Regions from separate parts of the Paenibacillus sp. FSL R7-0297 genome, predicted to be linked through region 1. Evidence: riboswitches for the same ligand, from Rfam matches in the RefSeq annotation. Region 1 holds a riboswitch; each other region holds the start of a gene.
The links. Region 1 has a riboswitch for cobalamin ahead of MKZ24_RS28515 (energy-coupling factor ABC transporter permease). Riboswitches for the same ligand answer to the same signal wherever they lie in the genome.

Region 2: linked by a shared signal. The riboswitch ahead of MKZ24_RS02150 (anaerobic ribonucleoside triphosphate reductase) and the one ahead of MKZ24_RS28515 (energy-coupling factor ABC transporter permease) in region 1 are both predicted to bind cobalamin.
Region 3: linked by a shared signal. The riboswitch ahead of MKZ24_RS32880 (S-layer homology domain-containing protein) and the one ahead of MKZ24_RS28515 (energy-coupling factor ABC transporter permease) in region 1 are both predicted to bind cobalamin.

Annotation. Positions count from the first base shown of each region.
Region 1 covers NZ_JBBPAQ010000001.1:6,545,595-6,551,948, forward strand. Annotated here, with positions in the region: partial or broken gene cobJ (precorrin-3B C(17)-methyltransferase) at 1-1,236, opposite strand, end outside; gene MKZ24_RS28500 (energy-coupling factor ABC transporter ATP-binding protein) at 1,266-2,111, opposite strand; gene cbiQ (cobalt ECF transporter T component CbiQ) at 2,372-3,160, opposite strand; gene MKZ24_RS28510 (energy-coupling factor ABC transporter substrate-binding protein) at 3,157-3,453, opposite strand; gene MKZ24_RS28515 (energy-coupling factor ABC transporter permease) at 3,453-4,217, opposite strand; cobalamin riboswitch at 4,493-4,687, opposite strand; gene MKZ24_RS28520 (ArsR/SmtB family transcription factor) at 4,850-5,806, shown strand; gene MKZ24_RS28525 (DUF6171 family protein) at 5,899-6,174, opposite strand; gene MKZ24_RS28530 (alpha-N-arabinofuranosidase) at 6,188-6,354, opposite strand, start outside.
Region 2 covers NZ_JBBPAQ010000001.1:500,354-506,707, forward strand. Annotated here, with positions in the region: gene MKZ24_RS02125 (hypothetical protein) at 600-977, shown strand; gene MKZ24_RS02130 (ASCH domain-containing protein) at 1,415-1,837, opposite strand; tRNA gene MKZ24_RS02135 (tRNA-Thr) at 2,034-2,105, opposite strand; gene MKZ24_RS02140 (sugar phosphate isomerase/epimerase family protein) at 2,188-2,967, opposite strand; gene MKZ24_RS02145 (MTH1187 family thiamine-binding protein) at 3,018-3,326, opposite strand; cobalamin riboswitch at 3,667-3,897, shown strand; gene MKZ24_RS02150 (anaerobic ribonucleoside triphosphate reductase) at 4,244-6,229, shown strand; gene nrdG (anaerobic ribonucleoside-triphosphate reductase activating protein) at 6,226-6,354, shown strand, end outside.
Region 3 covers NZ_JBBPAQ010000001.1:7,582,149-7,588,502, reverse strand. Annotated here, with positions in the region: gene MKZ24_RS32890 (hypothetical protein) at 1-420, shown strand, start outside; gene MKZ24_RS32885 (GAP1-N2 domain-containing protein) at 417-3,647, shown strand; cobalamin riboswitch at 4,165-4,353, shown strand; gene MKZ24_RS32880 (S-layer homology domain-containing protein) at 4,547-6,354, shown strand, end outside.

The DNA.
Region 1 (6,354 bases):
CCGCAGCAGAAAATGTCCGTCCTTCGTATAGATCAGCTGCCCCTCATCGCCTGCCAGCTCCGCCAGCAGTTTCATCTGGATACCGCTGAATCTGCGGCTGCCGATGACAGGAGAAACCTCCAGCTCAAAGGTTTCATCAGCGTGTTCCGCCAGCTGAACGGCAGGAATACGTGGACGCTTCACGCGCACAGACGCTGCCAGGCTTAGCGCCGCAGCCTCCTCCGTCCGTCCCCCGTCAGTTGGAGCCATTCTCTCTGACACCAATCGCTCTACCCGTCCGGTTTCACCGGCAGCTGCACCCGGTGCCACTGCTCCATCTATCCGTCCCGCCTCAGCAGCCACACTCTCCACCGCTGCCCCTTCAGACCGTCCCGTCTCGACTGCCACACTCTCCGCCTCAGCCGCAGCCAGCGACCAAGGCTCGGCCGCAGGGCGCAGCCGCTCATGCGGCTTCAGCGCCTGCGTCTGCGCGCCAAGATTGTACTTGCGCTCGTATCCGCGCGGCGTAACCATCAGACCCTCGTAGACCACCGTCGCCGAGTTGCCGACGATAACCGTAGAGAGCATGCCGATCTCATGCTCCAGCATCTCCTGCAGCGTAGTGACGATCGTCTGCTGACGGTCACGGTAGGCGCTTTTGACAATGCCGACCGGCGTGGAAGGATCACGGTAACGCAGCAGGATATTGCGTGCTTCTTCAATCTGGCGCGTCCGCTTGCCGCTGCGAGGGTTATAGAAGGCGATCACGAAATCCGCAGCGCCCGCCGCTTCTACACGCGCGGCAATGCTCTCCCACGGGGTAAGATGATCGCTGAGGCTGATTGTGCAGGAATCATGCATGATCGGCGCTCCCAGCAGGGAAGAACAGGACTGGATCGCCGATATTCCGGGGATCACCTCGACCTCTACTCCGTCAGCCCGGTTCCAGCCCCGTTCAATCAGCACCTCGTAGACCAGACCCGCCATGCCGTATACACCGGCATCGCCGCTGGATATTACGGCAATGGTCTGGCCGTCCTCGGCTCGGCGGACGGCCTCCTGCGCCCGGCTGACCTCTTCGGTCATGCCGGTGCCGACAATCTCCTGATGCCGCAGCAGCGGTTTGATCAGATCCACATAAGTGTTATAGCCGATTACAGCCTCACTCTCTTCGAGAGCAGACAGCGCCCGGCCGGTAATATGCTCCAGCGCTCCGGGACCGAAGCCGATAATCAGCAGCTTGCCTTGTTTCTTCATCCTTCTTCCCCCGTTCATGAATACCTGTATTAACTATTCAGCAGCCTGTTTAGTACAGCTTTGAAATCTCCCGCCGTGCGGGGGGCTGGCTGGCCGGCGGTGTGCCGTGCAGGCAGGCTGTACCACAAGTCGGCCAGCAGCGGCAGACCGAGGCCGATGGCCTGCAATTCTTCCGCCCCGGCAAAAATCTCCTCCGGCGTCCCCTCAGCCCGGCACCTCCCCTGATCCAGTACGATAATCCAGTCCGCCCAGCGGTACGCCAAGTTCATATCATGCGTAGTCATAACTATGGTTGTGCCTTTTTCATGTATAAGGTCAAGACCCTGCAGCATCTGTGTCTCAGATAACGGGTCCAGATACGAGGTCGGCTCATCCAGCAGGATCAGCTCCGGCTCCATCGCCATTACTCCGGCGAGTGCGGTGCGTTTTTTCTGCCCCAGACTAAGCTGGTGAACCGGTTTGTCACTCAGCTCCGTCAGGTTCAGCAGTTCCATGACACTGCGGCAGCGCTCAGCTATTGCGGCTTCGTCCATCCCCGTTCCCCGCAGCCCGAAGGACACGTCCTCCAGAGGCGTGCTTAATATGAGCTGCTGCTCCGGGTCCTGAAAAACAAGGCCCACGCTTCGCCGCAGCGCGGCCAGCTCTTTTTTGGCATAGGACAATGTCTTACCTCCCTGCTGAACCGTACCCTTCTGTGGACGCAGAATGCCGACAGCATGCAGGAACAGGGTCGATTTGCCCGAACCATTATGGCCGAGCACCACCGTTTTGCGGCCTTTGGGAATGGAGAGGGTTAGTTCACGCAGCGCGGCTTCCTTCGTATCCGGGTAATGAAACACCACCCCGTCAAAAGCCAGACTATATTCCATGTCCATGGCGTACTCCTCTAATGTGATTTGGCAAATCGAAATTGGATAAATGTTGTATGTTTTACAGCTTTGATACCTAGATACACCGGCCTTCGGGGGGAGTGTTGTATGAAATACAAGAATTGTCCCGTGAAGCCACTTGGAGGAGACGAAATGCTGCCTCTTGTGCAACAATCTTGGAATACATCCGATATATCGGGGAAATTGTTGTACTTTGGGCATGATTTCAAAAAAGCCAGCAGCTTTCCTGCACTAAAATCTTAATTTCAACCGCTCAGCCACAGCCAAAGCTGCGCCAGCGCCAGCACAGCGATCCCCGCATACGCCCGGACCGCATAACGCCGCGGCACAGGCCGCGCGGTATACGGCGGCAGAATGATCTCCCCCGTGAACCCGCGGGTCAGCAGCCCCTGCGATAATCCGTAATAACGGTGCATCGTATTGCCGAAGAGGGCGCCAGCCATGGCCGCCGTCTCCCCCAGCCTGGCCTTGTACCCTCTCCGGCCGCCGCGCAGCCTCCGGGCCAGCATCAGTCCGTGCGCTGCATCATTCAGCAGGAACAGGAAGCGGTACATGATCAGCATCAGCTCCAGCACAATCTGCGGCATACGCAGTCTGCGGAGCACTTGCAGCAGCTCACTGAACGGCGTGGTGAACATCAGGAAGAAGCAGCAGCTTGTGCAGGCAGAGACCCTAACCAGCAGTTCAGCGGCCCGTTCCAGTCCTGCAGCTGTGATATACACCGGAAGAGGCTGCCCCGAAATCCGGAATACGCCAGCTTCCCCGGCAGCGGGGTGGCCGAATTCCACGAGCAGTGCCGGGACACTAAGGCCATAGAACAGCAGCGCCGTTCCAAACAGCAACAAATAGGCGCGATAGGGAATTTTGGCATGCAGGATGCACCATGACATCATCCACAGCGTAATCACAATCTGCAGCACCGGATCCACTGTATAGGAGAGCAGGAACATCAGTGCCGCGAACGAGCTTTTCCACATGGGAGACAGCTGCCTTAAGGCATTATTATAAGAAAGGACATCAATTCGTCTGATCACTTCCTGATGCTGTTCTGCTTCGCCTGGCCTTGTTTCCCTTTCAGCAGCCCCAGTGAATATCCGATCACTCCGGCGCCAATCGCCGCCTGTAATGCGAACAGCATACTCTCCGTCTCACCCGGGATTTCGGTCAGCGGCTTGAACCAGGGTTCATATTCCGGGTTAATTTCTGTGATCACACTCTCGGCAGCATCATCGGCCCCGCCGAACTCCCCTTCTACGAACAACAGCGGCAGCACACACAACAGGACAACGGCCAGCAGCATCAACCCATTGTTCCATTTATTGCTCATTATGCATTTCCCCCTTTAACCTTGCGTTTCAGGAGCGACATTTCATTCGGACTGTACGATTTCAGCCAGTTCCACAATAATACGGTCAGCAGCCCTTCGCTGATGGCCAGCGGAATCTGCGTTACGGCAAAGATCCCTCCGAATTTGAGAAAAGACGCCAGGACCCCGCCATCCGCAGCCGGAAAAGCCACCGCAAGCTGGACGGAAGTCACTACATAAGTCATCAGGTCGGCAACCGCCGCCGCACAGAATAAGGCCAGCTTCTCTCGGTCCGGCAGCTTCATCAACAGCTTATAGACTGCATATCCGGCAAAAGGCCCCGCGACCGCCATCGAGAACGCATTCGCCCCGAGTGTAGTGATTCCCCCGTGCGCCAGAAGCAGCGCCTGAAACAACAGCACAATCGAGCCGATCACGCCCATCGGCAGCGGCCCCAGCATTACAGCACCAAGCCCTGTACCCGTAGGATGAGAGCTGCTTCCGGTAACGGAAGGCATTTTGAGCGCCGATAGAACGAACGTGAACGCCCCTGCCAGACCGAGCAGCAGCTTCAGCTCAGGATTCTCCTTGGTCATCGATCTAAGCCTGATAATCCCGAGCACAAAGAACGGTAAAAACGCCACCCACCAGAACACAGCCCAGCCTACCGGCAGAAACCCTTCCATAATGTGCATAGCCTGGGCCGTCCCAGGTTCATTCAGCAAAAAGAACACTGTAAATCCGGCAATCAGCGCCGCAAAACTCCAAAATCCGCGTTTCTTCATTTGTCAGCCTCCACGTTTCTTAAATATGGCAAACCAAAAAACTCCCGCCCTTCTGGGTGGGAGTGTATGTACGCAGGTATGATTCGATAGAGAGCACTGCCGTGCGCCAACAAAGGGCTCTGCACCCGGTCGCTCCGCATGGTCCGCTCAACGCTGTGTCTGCATAACATTGAGCCGGCTCTGATCTTGATCTTCAAGATTCCCTCCGGTTCTACAGGGGCACATCGCCTCATCTTATTAACCTATCCGTACACCGCTCCTATCCGCGTAGAGTCGTGGTGTGTGTAATCAAGGTAGGTCTCCTGGCTTGGAATACGGGCGCTGCATCCTTCGTCTTCCCCGGGATCTCCCCAAGTGACATCATGAAGTTCAGCTCTTCCTTACAGTGGCGGGACCGCTCGGGACTTGCACCCGATTCCCTGTTATCCCTTGCCTGATCCGGCAAGAGCACCTTGTTACATCGCTAATCCATCCTACATCATAGCGGAACAGGCTCTGCATGTCTGTGATAAAATTGGAGCGGCTGCGAGGCGCAGTATTCATTTGCTTGTTAGGCAATATTCATTTGCTTGTAAGAATATCATTTGAGTAATATAATTATTAACTATATAACCTGAACGTGGAGGCAGCACATGAAACTTGATCTAACCGAACAATCTTTACCCGTGTATGAAGCGTTATCCAGCGCTGTGCGCCTGCAGATGCTGCGGCTGCTGTCCGAACAGCCTATGAACGTCAAGGAACTGGCCGGGGCGCTGAAGCTCAGCAGTGCCATTATGACCATGCATGTGCGCAAGCTGGAAGCTGCCGGACTGATCCGCAGCCACATGGCTCCCGGGCGCAGCGGACTGCAGAAGATTTGTACACTGGCCGCCGAGAGTGCTGAGATTATTTTCCCCGGACAAGCCAGAACACAGCGCAGAGGCTACCGTAAGGAAATACCCGTGGGCCACTACTCTGATTTCCAGATTGAACCGACCTGCGGATTATCTACCACCGAGCGGGTAATCGGCAACTTTGACGATCCGCGGTATTTCTGGGATCAGGAGCGGGTGAATGCAGGCATCCTGTGGTTCGGCAAAGGATTCGTGGAATATAAAATCCCGAACTTCCTGCTGTCCAGCCAGAATCCTGAGGAACTGGTCATCACCATGGAGATTGCCTCCGAAGCCCCGTCCATCAATAATAACTGGCCCTCCGACATCACCTTCACACTGAACGGACAGCGGCTTGGATTCTGGACCAGCCCCGGCGACTACGGGGACAGCCCGGGCAAATACACTCCTTCCTGGTGGCCTGCGCTCACCAACCAATATGGACTGCTTAAGCAGCTGCGGATTACTCCGGCGGGCACGTTCATGGACGGTCAGAAGCTGTCAGAGGTTACGCTGGATCAGGTCAGTATCCGTGATAAACAGTGGACGTTCAAGGTTTCTGTGGAAGACGATGCGGAGCATATCGGTGGTCTTACCTTGTTCGGCAAGGGATTCGGCAACTACAACGAGGATCTGGTCTTTGAACTCTTTTATACAGATGCTGTTGAAGCGTCGGCAAATACCAGCCGGACGGAAGGACCCGGACAGGATTAGACAACAAACAGCGGCAGAAGGAGACCTTAAGATCAGGTCCCCCGCTGCCGCTGTTGCGGTTACGGTATTATTACTAGAGACAGCCATGCGGTTTAATCAGTCACAGGCTGCCACAAGCCGCCTCCCGGCAGCGGACAGCCGCGTGCCTTCAGCCGGGCCACGACCGGTATAATGCAGCCGCAGGCCGTGCAGGTCACGCCATCCTGCAGCTTAGGACAAGCTCTGCATAGAGCAACCCGCTCGGCATAGACTTCATCCGGGGCAGTGTTCCCCGGATTGAACATCGAGGAGGCCAGAATCCGGGCAATCTGCGCTTCCGTCACCTTGTACTCCTCCCGGCATCCCTTGCAGGCTGAAGTGGTTGTCATGCTGCTGTTCTCCTTACGCTTCCGGAGTAATTTCCAGTACAGTTACCGACATTGGCGGCAGAGTAACCGTCAGCGTATCTCCTTCAAGCTTGAAGCCGTTGAACGGCTGCGGTGTTACAGCTTCCGGCTGCTCGAAGGTATTGTGGGCATCGATGGAAGACCCGGCAAGTGTTGTGCCGC
Region 2 (6,354 bases), 6.0 Mb from region 1:
ATAATCCCACTAATTCGCCGCAGTACTTTTTCCTTTTCACAGAGTTATTATCCTTAAATTTCAAATATCAAAATTTAGTATTTTAGTCCTACTTTTTCTCCCCGCCCCCCCCATCTTCGCTTAAACAAACCTCACATGGTGAACCTGAAGAAACGGGTGCCATCCTCCTTAAGGACACCACCCGTTTCCGGACATACAAGAGAGCTCTTATATAGTAAAAGCCTTATGAGATTCATCTGTTTTCACAGCAGTCTTTAATCGACATATCTAGGGAGTTTGTGTAGAGGGCTGGAAATCTGCACACGCAGAAATCCATTTTTAGAGCAGCTGAATCCAGCCAATCATTGATACCCAAAGCGGAACGCTAAGGAATAACCCAAACAATAAACCGCGGCGGAGATTTCCTTCATGACTCATTGCCATTCTCCTTTTAATCAGATTTATTTACAACTTTATTATTTCAATTTTAATATAAAATAATTTTCCCGATTTTATTGTGAATTATGTCACATTAACAGCCCTCTTTTTTTAAATACCATTGATTTTTTTTGAACTTCGGGTTAAATTACGAATATACGTTCTCGTTGGAGGAGATGAGATTGATGCACAGAGCAGAGAGCCAGGACAATATGCTGGTGAAATCGTATATCTTGCTGCCGCTCATTTTATCCGCCTTTGAACGCGATGCTTCCATCCTATCCGCAGAGCTGCGCACACCCGATCCTTACCTTGAGGTTCTCCGGACAGCGGCGGGTGCAGCCATAGCCGACCTGCGGGATGTCCGCACCGAGATGAGAGCCCGTGGTCTGAAGGTCTATGCACAGCAGCAGCTGGAAGTTGGCATTGAAGCCAAATTTGTCTGCAGGGGTTATCATGAACGGATGCTGCTGCTGGATGATGTCATTACCGCCCAGTCTACTATCCGCATGCGCAGATATTTGGGTCTTGGCACTCCGGACTCAACCGCCTTGAGATGAACAGCAACTCTGGCTATGTTAATTCTCGGCGTTACTTCCCCCATAAAAAAGAGGCCCGCCATGATTGGCAAGACCTCAGGGTACCCTATTACATCCCTTACCTGAAAATAAGCTGATACCCAGATAAAGATTACATTAAAATCGTCCAATACCCAAGCGTACCGCAGATAACCACAGCCGCTACGGGATACAGGATCTTCCGGCTTACCTGATCCTTAAACACAATAAACAAACAAAGCATACAAAGCCATGCGATAAGAAGGCTGCCCATCTCTTATGCATACGCTCCTTCCCGGCATTTCTGCCCTGGCTCCTGCAGCATACCACCGCAGAGTCCGCTTTCCATATATATAAGAAGATTACCCGCTGAATATCCCTATGATACCCGCTGACAGCTGATAAGCATGAAATTTTTATTTATTTGGCCACAAATGGATTCACCACTCCTGCTCAAGAACGGGATATTCCCAGAAACCTAAGCGCCCTTTGGCAGGTATAGGATGAGCCAGCGCAACGACTTCCTCCAGCTTCCAGGCATACCGGCCTTCTGCATAATCGCCGAACACATATTCATTCCCGCCCGGCCAGTTCTGCTGTGCTTGCTGAGGCGTAACCCCGCAGCAACCAGCCAGCCGGCTGGTCGCAAGGATTACCCCGGAGGGCAGATTATCCGCCGTGTAGCCGTGCCGGGCAAGCACCGATTGATACGGCTCTGTCCTGCATATGGCCTTATCTACCTGCATACCGGCATGGATGGCTAATTCTCCCCGGTAAGCCGTCGGCCAGGAACGGGTCTCGATCTGTTTTTCACCCAGCTCAATTAAGGTTGCCCAAGGCTGGCGAATCGTCAGACACTTCATACAAGTGCCTCCTCTCATAAACAAAATAGGCTCTAGGAATAACATATAAATCGTTTAATAAGATTGATTTCATTTTAGTCCTGCATTCTGTATTAAGCATAAGCAAGCATCGGGCCGGTAGACGATCGGATGAATAAATAAAAAAACGCGACCCCCAAAACCCCGGAAAGCCGCGCCACTATTGAGTTCTTACGGATGCTGGTGAAGGGAATTGAACCCCCGGCCTACGCATTACGAGTGCGTTGCTCTACCCCTGAGCTACACCAGCTTAAAAGGATTGCCCCTGCCAAACAAAAAATATTATAACTCTTTCAGCAGAAAACGCAACCCTTTTTGACTATTACCTCTTCCTATCCCTGCATAAGCCCCAACCCGCGGAAATATTCCAGCGCCTGCTTAGCACTCTCCAGCGACGACACGGCATAAGCCTCTTGCTCTACTATATAATACAGAATTCCGCTTTCCTCTGCCTTGTCGAAGACGCTAGCGAAATCAACCTGCCCTTTCCCGAGGTCAGTCTCTTCATTATTTGCCCCGAAATCCTTAATGTGGACCAGCGGAACACGCCCGGCATAACGCGAGACATAGTCAATCGGCCGGGCCCCGCCCCTGTATACCCACCCCAGATCAAACTCGGCAAACATATGCTCAGCAGGAATCTGCCCCAGCCATATATCGATGACTGCTTTGCCGTCTACCTCCGCAAATTCATAATCATGGTTGTGATACCCGTACTGCAGGCCTGCTGCACGGACCATCGCGGAGGCCTTCTCCAAGAAGGGAATCACCGCCGTCACATCTTCCATCGAGGGGTTCTGCGGAAGCGGTGCCGAAGGGGTGATCATATATTGTAGTCCAAGTTCCTTCGCATATTCAATTTCTTTGGCTAACGCCCGTTCCATGTTATCCAGACTGCTGAAATCCAGGCCCACATGCGCCGAAGGCGCAGCAAGACCCAACCGGTCCAATGTACGGCGCAGTTCTCCTGCAGACACGCCGAAATAACCGGCGAATTCTACCGCCTGGTATCCCATCTCCGCCACTTTGCCCAGTGTACCCAGGAAATCGCGCTCTGTCTGGTCACGCAGTGTGTACATTTGAATTCCGATTTGCTGTGAGGCCTTTGCCATGAAAGATCCGCTCCTTATAGGTTGAATCTGATTACAACTACAGGTACTCCTTACTCTCCTTGCAGCTTACGTTCCACGGATTCCAGCTTGCTGCGGCTCGTAGAAGACTTGTCACGACGGTCATCAATTTTAAGCGAGGTAGATACTCTCTGTGCTCCTGAAGTAAAAGGCGACTCATGCAGCGCTTCTACTGCAGACAGAATCCGTGCAACCGGTCCTTCAATAATAGTCCCCATCGAAGTAAGCTCATAGGTAATCCCCTCCACGGTCTGCAGCACACGCTGCATATCGGCCACATAGCTGCTGAGACTGGTACTGCCAGTGCCAATCGGAATAACGGTCACTTCACCAATCGCCATTATGAAATCCCTCCTGCAAGTTTGATGAGTCTCCTCTTTCCTTACTCCTTAATTGTAACCCTTCAGCGCCCCTCCCACAAATAACCACAGACCCCCCTCTCTATTACTATCTCCCCCGTAAAATTACCAGGATTAGACGCACTCTATTTATGGAGTCTTTGTGGCATCTTTTGGGACAATTTATGACTCATTTAAGGCCATATCCACAGGAAAGTTGTGGATTACCTGTGGACTAACTGTGGATCATCTGTGAGTAAACCTGCGGAACCCGCTCCCCGCGCGGGATTGTAAAAAAACATTTACAAACACAATATATTGAGTTACGTTTATTAAACAACAACAAAATATAGTAGAAACAGGTGTTTCACTCTCTCAATCGAGAGGAGACTTAATAGGGAAACGCGGTGCAAAACCGCTGCGGTCCCGCCACTGTAACCGGATGTTCCAGCCGCCAGATGCCGCTGGAGCAGCATCCACCGGCAACAAGCCACTAAGGGGCTGCGAGGCCCCTCGGGAAGGCGCCGGAGGGCATACCGGAAGCCAGGAGACCTGCCTGTTTCTGTGGCACCATTCAGACTCCTGCGAGGAACAGGCGAGGTGCCCGCATGCGGCCTGCACGAGCAGAGTTAGCCTTTCCGTTAATCGGGCCAGAGGCTGCCGATACCTGAGGACGATAGAGTATCGTTCTCAGGTATCGGCTTCTGCGGAATGTACAAGAACGGGTTATACATAAGCATAGACAACAAGCCCTATACCCCTTTACGTATATTTCACAAAGACCACCGGCAAATTTCCGCTTCCGGATATTTGCATTACGCATTCGGGCATTTCCCGCCTTCCCGGCTGGAGATGTCTTTTTACTGATGTCTTGGAGCACATGCTTCACGCTTATGATACCGAGAGGAGAGAGCTATACAATGACGCTGCTGGAGAAACGATATAACGAAGGACAAGCTGTACAGGAGGTTCTTTTGGAAGAAGTTATTCATTTGGGACGGGATATTATCGACAGCCGGGATTTGGATCTGCTGCGCGAGAATGCCAACTTGAACGGGGAGAGCTTCTCCGGCAAGATGAGCAAATTCGGTAGTGAATATTCCAAGTGGTACGCACGCAATTTCACGATGCCGCCACAGCTCGTGCAGGCTATTGAAGATAATGTTGTATATGTACACGACCTGGATCAATATGCCATCGGAACAACCAACTGCATCTTCATCCCGTTTGAACGTCTGCTCCGCGAAGGCTTCAATACCGGCAACGGAAGCGTCCGCCCTCCGAATTCGATTATGACGGCTATGTCGCTGGTGGCGATTATTTTCCAGTCCCAGCAAAATGCCCAGTACGGCGGCGTATCCGCCAACAAGCTGGATTACGATCTCGCGCCTTATGTCACTAAATCCTTCGCCAAGCTGTTCCGCAAAGGAATGGAATATTTCGAGGAAGGTACCGCCGGAGAAGCGCTCGGCGAGGTTACTATGACCCGCAGCGATCTGGAAGAGAAGTATCCGCGTGCCTTCCGTTTCGCCCTGAAAGAGACAGAAATTGAAACGCTTCAAGCCGCGGAGAGTATGGTACATAACCTGAATACCATGTCCAGCCGCTCCGGCGGCCAGATTCCTTTTACCAGCATCAACTACGGAACCTGCACCTCTCCGGAAGGCCAGCTGGTGATCAGCTCCCTGTTAACTGCTACGATGAACGGGCTTGGCAGCGGAGAAACACCGGTGTTCCCGATTCAGATCTTCAAATGCAAACAGGGTGTCAACCAGCAGCCTGGTGATCCTAACTATGAGCTGTTCGTGAAAGCAGCAGAGTGCTCTGCACGCCGACTGTATCCGAACTTCGCCAATCTGGATGCTCCGCTGAATATGCAGTACTACGATCCAGCCGATCCGGATACTGAATTTGCCACCATGGGCTGCCGGACACGTGTTCTGGGTGACCGCTTCGGACGCAACCACTGCTCCGGCAAGGGCAATCTTTCATTCAACACGCTTAACCTCGTACGTTTGGGACTAGCCTACGGCACAGTAACCGGCCGTCGCCTTGCCGCTGACGAGGAAGGCTTCTTCGAAGATCTTAATCATTATATGGACGTTGCGCTGGACGGCCTGCTGCACCGGTTCCGCATTCAGGCTTCCCAGAAAGCCAAAGCCTCCGATTTCATGATGCGTGAAGGCGTCTGGGAAGGCGGCGAACAGCTTGCACCGGAAGACAGCGTAGGTGAACTGCTGAAGCACGGTAGCCTGTCCCTTGGGTTCATCGGTATGGCCGAGTGCATGAAGGCTATGTACGGCAAACACCATGGCGAAGATATGGAAGTCCACGCCAAGGCAGTGGCTATTGTCCGCCACATGCGCGAATACTGCGACCGCAAGAGCGAGCAGCTGAATCTGAACATTACTCTATTCGCCACGCCTGCCGAAGGTCTCTCCGGCAAATTCACCAAGATAGACCGCAAGGTTCTCGGTTCCATCCCGGGTGTAACGGACCGGGAATACTATACGAATTCATTCCACATTCCGGTCTATTACGACCTGAGCGCAGCCAAGAAGATTAGCCTGGAAGCTCCTTTCCATGAATATTGCAACGCCGGAGCGATCTCTTATGTAGAGCTGAACGGCAATGCCCGCAGCAACCCTGCAGCATTCGTCAAAATCATCAAATACGCGCTGGAGCAGGACATCAGCTATTTCAGCATCAACCACCCGATTGACCGCTGCTCCGGCTGCGGCCACGAAGGTGTGATCGGCACGAACTGCCCGTCCTGCGGCGCTCATGAAGATACAACACATATCCGCCGGCTGCGCCGGGTAACCGGATATCTGACCGGCGACTATCAGACCCGCTTCAATGCCGCCAAGCAAGCCGAAGTACGGGACCGCGTTAAGCATCTATGAACATCTGCGGATATTATCCGGAGTCGATCAATGAAGGCGAGGGATTGCGGGCGGTTCTCTTCTTCAGCGGATGCCGCCACCGCTGCCCCGGATGCTTCAACCCGAAGACCTGGAACTTCAATTAC
Region 3 (6,354 bases), 1.0 Mb from region 1:
GTGGTGCTGACCATGTTCGGCGACTTCATCGCTTATCAGGAGAAGAGCAAGACCAATATTCCAACGGCCATTGTACTGGCCAAAAGCGACATGCTGCACTCACTCAAGGATGAAGACGGCGATTACATCAAGTCCAACAGCAACGTGTTCAATAACTATGTGCACCGCAACACGCTGAATCTGGACGAGTTCCACAACATTGACGGTGAAATCCGCCGCTTTATCGAGAAGGTCGACCGACCGTTCAAGGACACGATGGATGTGTACTTTGCCAACACCGGTTACTTCGCGGTATCTGCGCTGGGCAGCAATCCGGTCAATCAAAGGATAGAGGGTGTGGTCAGCCCGATCCGTGTGGACGAGCCGTTTATCTGGCTGCTGCACAAGCTGAATTATATTGAGGGGAGCGACGGGCCGTGAACAGATTTTCAGGGTCCATGATCACCCAGCAGATGTATACCCGCGAGCGCCGCGGCGTTTACCGGGCGACAGAGGGATTCGATACGGTAGCGAAATCGGAGAGTCTCGACAATAATTTTGTCAAAAAAATCCTTCACCCCTTCTGCCTCTACGATGCTCCGGCTGAGCTCGCGGCACGCGGTGAGAAGGAGGAGGAGCTGTATCCTGACGCGCTGCATCTGTTCCATACGGAGAGCAATGAGACAGTGATTGGCCTCAGCCGCTATCTGGCGGCGGATTTCACGGGGCAGCGGAGCGCTTTTTTTGCCCATAATTTCGTGGTGCCACCTATCCGCTCGGAGGAGATTGTGGAGGGGTACGGGGAATGGCTGCATGCCGGCTTTGCGCGGAGTTATGAAGGGGAGCCGGGCGGAACACTGCCTGAACTGGAGTCCATTCCAGCGGGGGGCCGTGAAGAGTCTGCAGACCCGCTGACCGTGCTTCGCAGCCTCGGGTTCACCGAAGAGCTGTTCAAAGCCCTACTGCAGGCGGTTATGCTGTCTGTAGCCGGCAAGAAGAAGATTTATGTGGCGCTGGATGTACCGATCAGTGAGTTGTCGCAGCGTGCGGTGGAGCTGACGGAGGTTCTCTATGCTGCATTGCCGCATGACTTCCGCCGCAGGCTGGGAGTGATCACTTATGCCAAAGAGCCGCAGAGCCGCAAATATATTCACCTGACCTTCGTAGAGAAGGGCTCGCTGCGCCCGGGGGACCGGAGTATTGAGAAGGATTATATTTTTGATCTGGCAGGCGCGCGGATTCTGAATGCCGATTTCGGGGAGTCCCGGCAGACGTATGCAGACCTGGCCTGGAAGACGCTGGGGCAAAAGGGCGGGAGTCTCAGAGACTTCGCCAGATTCGCCGACTCCCTGCTGCTTGGGGAGAGTGTGGACCGCAAGCTGTCGCTGGCACTCTACAATGAGCTGGCTGTCTTTTATGAGATTGAGCAAGGCGATGAAGATTTATATACAGGGAACAAGAATGCTGTGCTCGGCGGCCTGCTGTCCTATCTGAAGCCGGAGGGGGCGCTGGAATCCCGGGTGCGTCTGAATGATATGTTCCTGGAGCGGTTCGACCGGGAGTATGATCTGATCCGCAAAAAAGGGGTACCGGCGCCGGAGATTCTGGAGTGGTTCAAGGAGTATTATGCACTGCCTGGCCATAATTACCGGGTCAAAATTGTGGATTACTTCATCAACGGGATGCTGAACTGCCAGTCGGCGGGACGTGAGGATGCGCTTGCTGCCGCTTACGGTATTATTGAGGGCAACGATGAGCTTAGTGCGGCCTTCTTCAAAAGAGTGCTGGCCCAGCCTATATTCCGCAAAGCGCTGCTGGAGCCTTATATGGAATCCCGGCTGGCTGACGCGCCGAAATCGGCGGATATCCTGCGGTTCGTGGCGCATTGGGGCCGTTTCCTTCCGGAGGCGCTTCAGCAGGCTTTCGTGCGCGATACCGTCAAGGAGTATCTGCTGGAGAAGCTGCAGCGGGACAATGATCCGGTGGCGGCGGTGGCATCGGTTCATGAGTCGGTGCAGAAGGCGGAGAAAGAACGCCGCAGAGGCGGCGGTGTGCATCCTGAAGCGCTGTCACTGCTGCAGGAGCTGGGAACCGTTGCCGACCGCTTCCTGCTGAACCGGATTTCGCTGGACGAGCTGACGATTGAGCAGCTGCTGGAGATTTCCTTCCTGCGCTACCGGGATACGGCGGACTGGCAGCCGCCGCTGGATGCAATCGCTAAGCGTAAAGCGAATGCGCTGCGCGCTGCCTACCGCTGGTTCGGGGAGGAGAAGCCGGACGAGGAGATCTTTGCCGGGCTGTCTCCCCGGGAGCTGGATGATGTACAGCTGCTCGGAGGACGCTGGCTGAAGGAGCCGCGGAGCATCGAGCCGTTCGAACGGCTGCCGCTGGCCTTCTACCACAGCAGTGAACGTGAGGGCGGTCCGCTTGATTACGATGCGCTGCTGGAGCTGGTGGCGCGCAAAGCGGGCAATGATAAGGAAACGGTCTACCGTTTCCTGGCCTGGTCGCAGCATAACCGGCTGTTCACCATCTCGAGCAAGAAGCTGTGGCCGAATTACCGACGGGCGGTGCTGAAGTATTTCCTGAAGAACGACCGCGAGGCGTTCAAGAACCGCGATTTCCGCAAAAGCTATAGCTCGGCCGCAACGCCCGCCATGCAGAATGTCTACAATGAAGCCCGCTCCCAGCTGGCTTCGCCGCTGGCGCGGTGGGTCAGCCGCAGCCGATTTCAGATCCTGATCTCCGGCAGCGTGCTTGGGATCGTACTGATCATCGCCATCATCGCCATCAGTTGGCTGCGGCCGGATGCGGATACCGCTGCACCGCAGCCGACGGTGAGCCCGGTTCGGGGCGATATCAAGAATTCGGATGGGCAAGTTCAAGCCCCTGTCTCTGTACGGCTGGTTGGCAGCGGAGTGGCAGGTGCCGGGACGGGCACTGGGGCCGAAAACGGTGGAACAGAAGGTACCGGGAACGCTGGCGGGGGTGAAGGCGGCGGAACGGAAGGCGCCGGGAACGCAGGCGGGGGTGAAAGCGGCGGAACGGAAGGCACTGGGAATGCTGGCGGGGATGCAAGCAGCAGCGAGGAAGCAGGCGTCAAGCTGGTGTTCAGCTTTGCCGCTGTGGCGGACTGCTCCGCCTTCAACCCGGCGGAGATCATTGTGATGTCCGGTAATAACGTTGCGGACACTTACAAGGTTGTAGCAACTGAGAGCAGTTGCCTGGCCGCCGGAGTTGACGGCGGCACTGATGAGGGAACTGTGGGGACTGACGGCGGCGGGGATGCGGCCGCGGGAAATAGCGGCGGTACTGGTGGAGCGGGCGCCGGAGTTGACGGCGGTTCTGATGAGGGAGCCGTGGGGACTGACGGCGGGGGGGATGCGGCCGCGGGAAATAGCGGCGGCTCTGATGAAGCCGAGGCCTCCCCGGCAGCGGGTGCATCGGGCGCAGGAATCCCTGCGCGCGTATATGAAGTGACGGTGGAGCTGGAGCCTGGCGCGAAGCTGGCCGCGGATGATATGATCACCGCCGGAATCTATACGCTGAAGCTACAGGCACAGGCTAGTCCGGGGAGCATTCCGGGAAGTACCCCGAGCACTACTCCGGAGACTACACCCGGCACCGACCCCACTCCTTCCGCCAGCCCGGATACGGATGAGGAATGATTGAGTGAGAGCCTGAATTGGGCCAAGCCGGATGTAAGAGAAGTCCGGCATTTCATCAACGGTGCTGCCGCCAAAGTTGGCAGAGGGGTCATTGTATTTTATACACTCAAATCCGGAATAATCAGCCCTATTATGCGTTCTATTGTATTTGATGCATTAGATTCCGGATTTCTGAGCCTATAAGGGGTATATTCCACAATCAATTGTATGAAATACAGCAGAATGCCTTATCGCCGTCTTTTATTCCCATTCTGTTGTACATAATACAATCAACAAGCTTCTGGCTCTTGCCGGAAGCGGAAGAATCACTATTTAAGTCCTGAACAGCACGATATGCCGGGAGAATGCGGCAAGTGTTGTTCAGGCTTTTTTGTGCGGAAGGGGCAGGGTCTGCCTATAATTGAAGCAGCTTGTCTATAGACATACAGGGGAATAGTAGATATGATTGTTTGAGAATATTAAAATTTAATAAGCTTTGGAAAAAGGTGCGGATTTCCGTAGAAACAGGCGCTGTCATGCAACAGATAGCCATGCTGGTTCTACGAGAGTAATCTGCTTAAAAGGGAAGGCCGGTGTAAGTCCGGTGCGGTCCCGCCACTGTAAATGCGGAGCGACTCCTGAGAAGCCACTGTCTGATGATCGGATGGGAAGGCGGGGGAAGCAATGATGCGTAAGCCAGGAGACCTGCCTTTTTCGTTGTTGTTTCTATTCTTCGGGGGTAAGAATGCGGAACAGGTGCAAATATAAGCAGGGGCTGTGTGTAGGGAATCCTCATTTCAGCCGCATGTATTGTATCCTTCCCCGGCCGCCCTGTACAGGGCGGTCTTTATGTTGCACCCGCATCAGCGGAGGACGCAGGATTCATCTATACCATTCTATTCACAGAAAGAGGTCAAGCAATGAAGAACAATCTATCATCTAAGTTTATCCGGCTGGGTCTGATCGTTGTCATGATGTTCGCGGTTCTGGGGGCATCCGTGGCTCCGGCAGGACAGGCTTTTGCCCAGAGTGATACCGCATCAGCCCAGTTAAGCTTGAATGCCGCGAATACAGCCTCAGCTCAACCGGCAGGCACAGCAGTTAATGTAGCTGAGGCAGTCTATGCCACTTCGGAGTTTGTGCTGAAGGCCGGAGTCCAGTCCGACTGGCAGGCCATCGGCCTTGCGCAGGCGGGCTACAAGGTTCCGGATAGTTATTTAAAGGCGCTTGAGAGTAAAGTAGCCGCAGCCAAGGGTGTTTACGCCAGAGCTACGGAATATGCGCGGATTACGCTTGCGGTAAGGGCGCTTGGCGGGAATCCGGCAGATGTCGCCGGCTACAACCTGATTGAGAAGCTCTACAATAACGATAAAATTACCGGCCAGACGCTGAACAACGCAGCCTACGTACTGCTGGCGCTTGATTCCGGAACTTATACTATGCCTGACAATGCCAAATGGACGCCGGCGAAACTGCTGGCTGAGATCCTGTCCAAACAGAATACTGACGGAGGCTTCACCCTGACTACGGGGGCTAGTGATCCGGACATGACAGCGATGGTGCTTACGGTGCTGGCAGGACATAAGGATGATCCGGCAGCCAATACCGCGGGTCAGCGGGCGGCAGCCTGGCTGGCGACTGCACAGGACAAGAACGGCGGCTATGGTGACAGCAGCGAGAGTGTCGCTCAAGCCATTATTGGCCTGTCTTCCTTTGGGATTGACCCGGCAGGAGCGGAGTATACCGCAAACAATGTGAACCTTGTCAGTAAGCTCCTTAGCTTCAGTGCAGCAGGCGGCGGGTTCGCTCATACAGCGGGCGGAAGCTACAATCAGCTCTCGACAGAGCAGGCGCTGGAAGCATTGGTAGCTTACAAGCTTTTCAGCACAGGCAGCAAGCTCTATGATCTTAGCAATTCACCTGTGAAAAGTCCTCAGGTTAGTGTGTCTGTTGCCATTGAGGGCCCTAATGGAACCCTGGCAGAAGGCACTGTATATGCTGGAAATGTACTTCAAGCCCTGGAGAAGGCAGCGGCGGCGAAGAAGGTGGCCCTGGTCAATGAAGCGGGTAATTATGTGACGGGAATTGGCGGCGTGACTGCAGGTGCTTTTGGCGGCTATGACGGATGGATGTATGTTGTAGCGCGTGGTGGAGCATGGATTTATCCAAGTGTAGGCATGGGTGATTTCCTTCTTGCGGAGAATGACCGCGTGCTTGTCTATTATGGCGGGGATAACACACAGGTGGTAGCGTCCGTGACGGTCTCCCCTGCACAGCCGCAGCCTGGACAAGATATTACTGTAAAAGTAACTCAAAAGCAGTGGGTATGGAATGAAGCGACCTTCACTTCCGACCCGGTATCCTCAGCAGCCGCAGGGGTTCAGGTATCTATCGGCGGTAAAACTGCTGTTACGGATGCTGCGGGTTCAGCTGTTGTTGCCGGCGGCCTGCCAGCGAATAAATATACAATTACCGTTACCGGATATCTCAAGGACAGCACACCTGCGGTAGTCCGCTATTCGCAGCCGCTGACCGTGGCTTCTGCTGCGGCTAACCGTGTTGCTTTTACCGATGTGAAGTCAATCTCGCCTTGGGCGCTGGAGTCCGTGTATACGGCCTATGACCGCAAGCTGATGGACGGCGTCAGTGAGAGCAGCCTCGTGTTCGCACCGAAGCAGAATATTACCCGCGCTGAATTTGCGGCACTGCTGCTGAGATTGACTGGAAA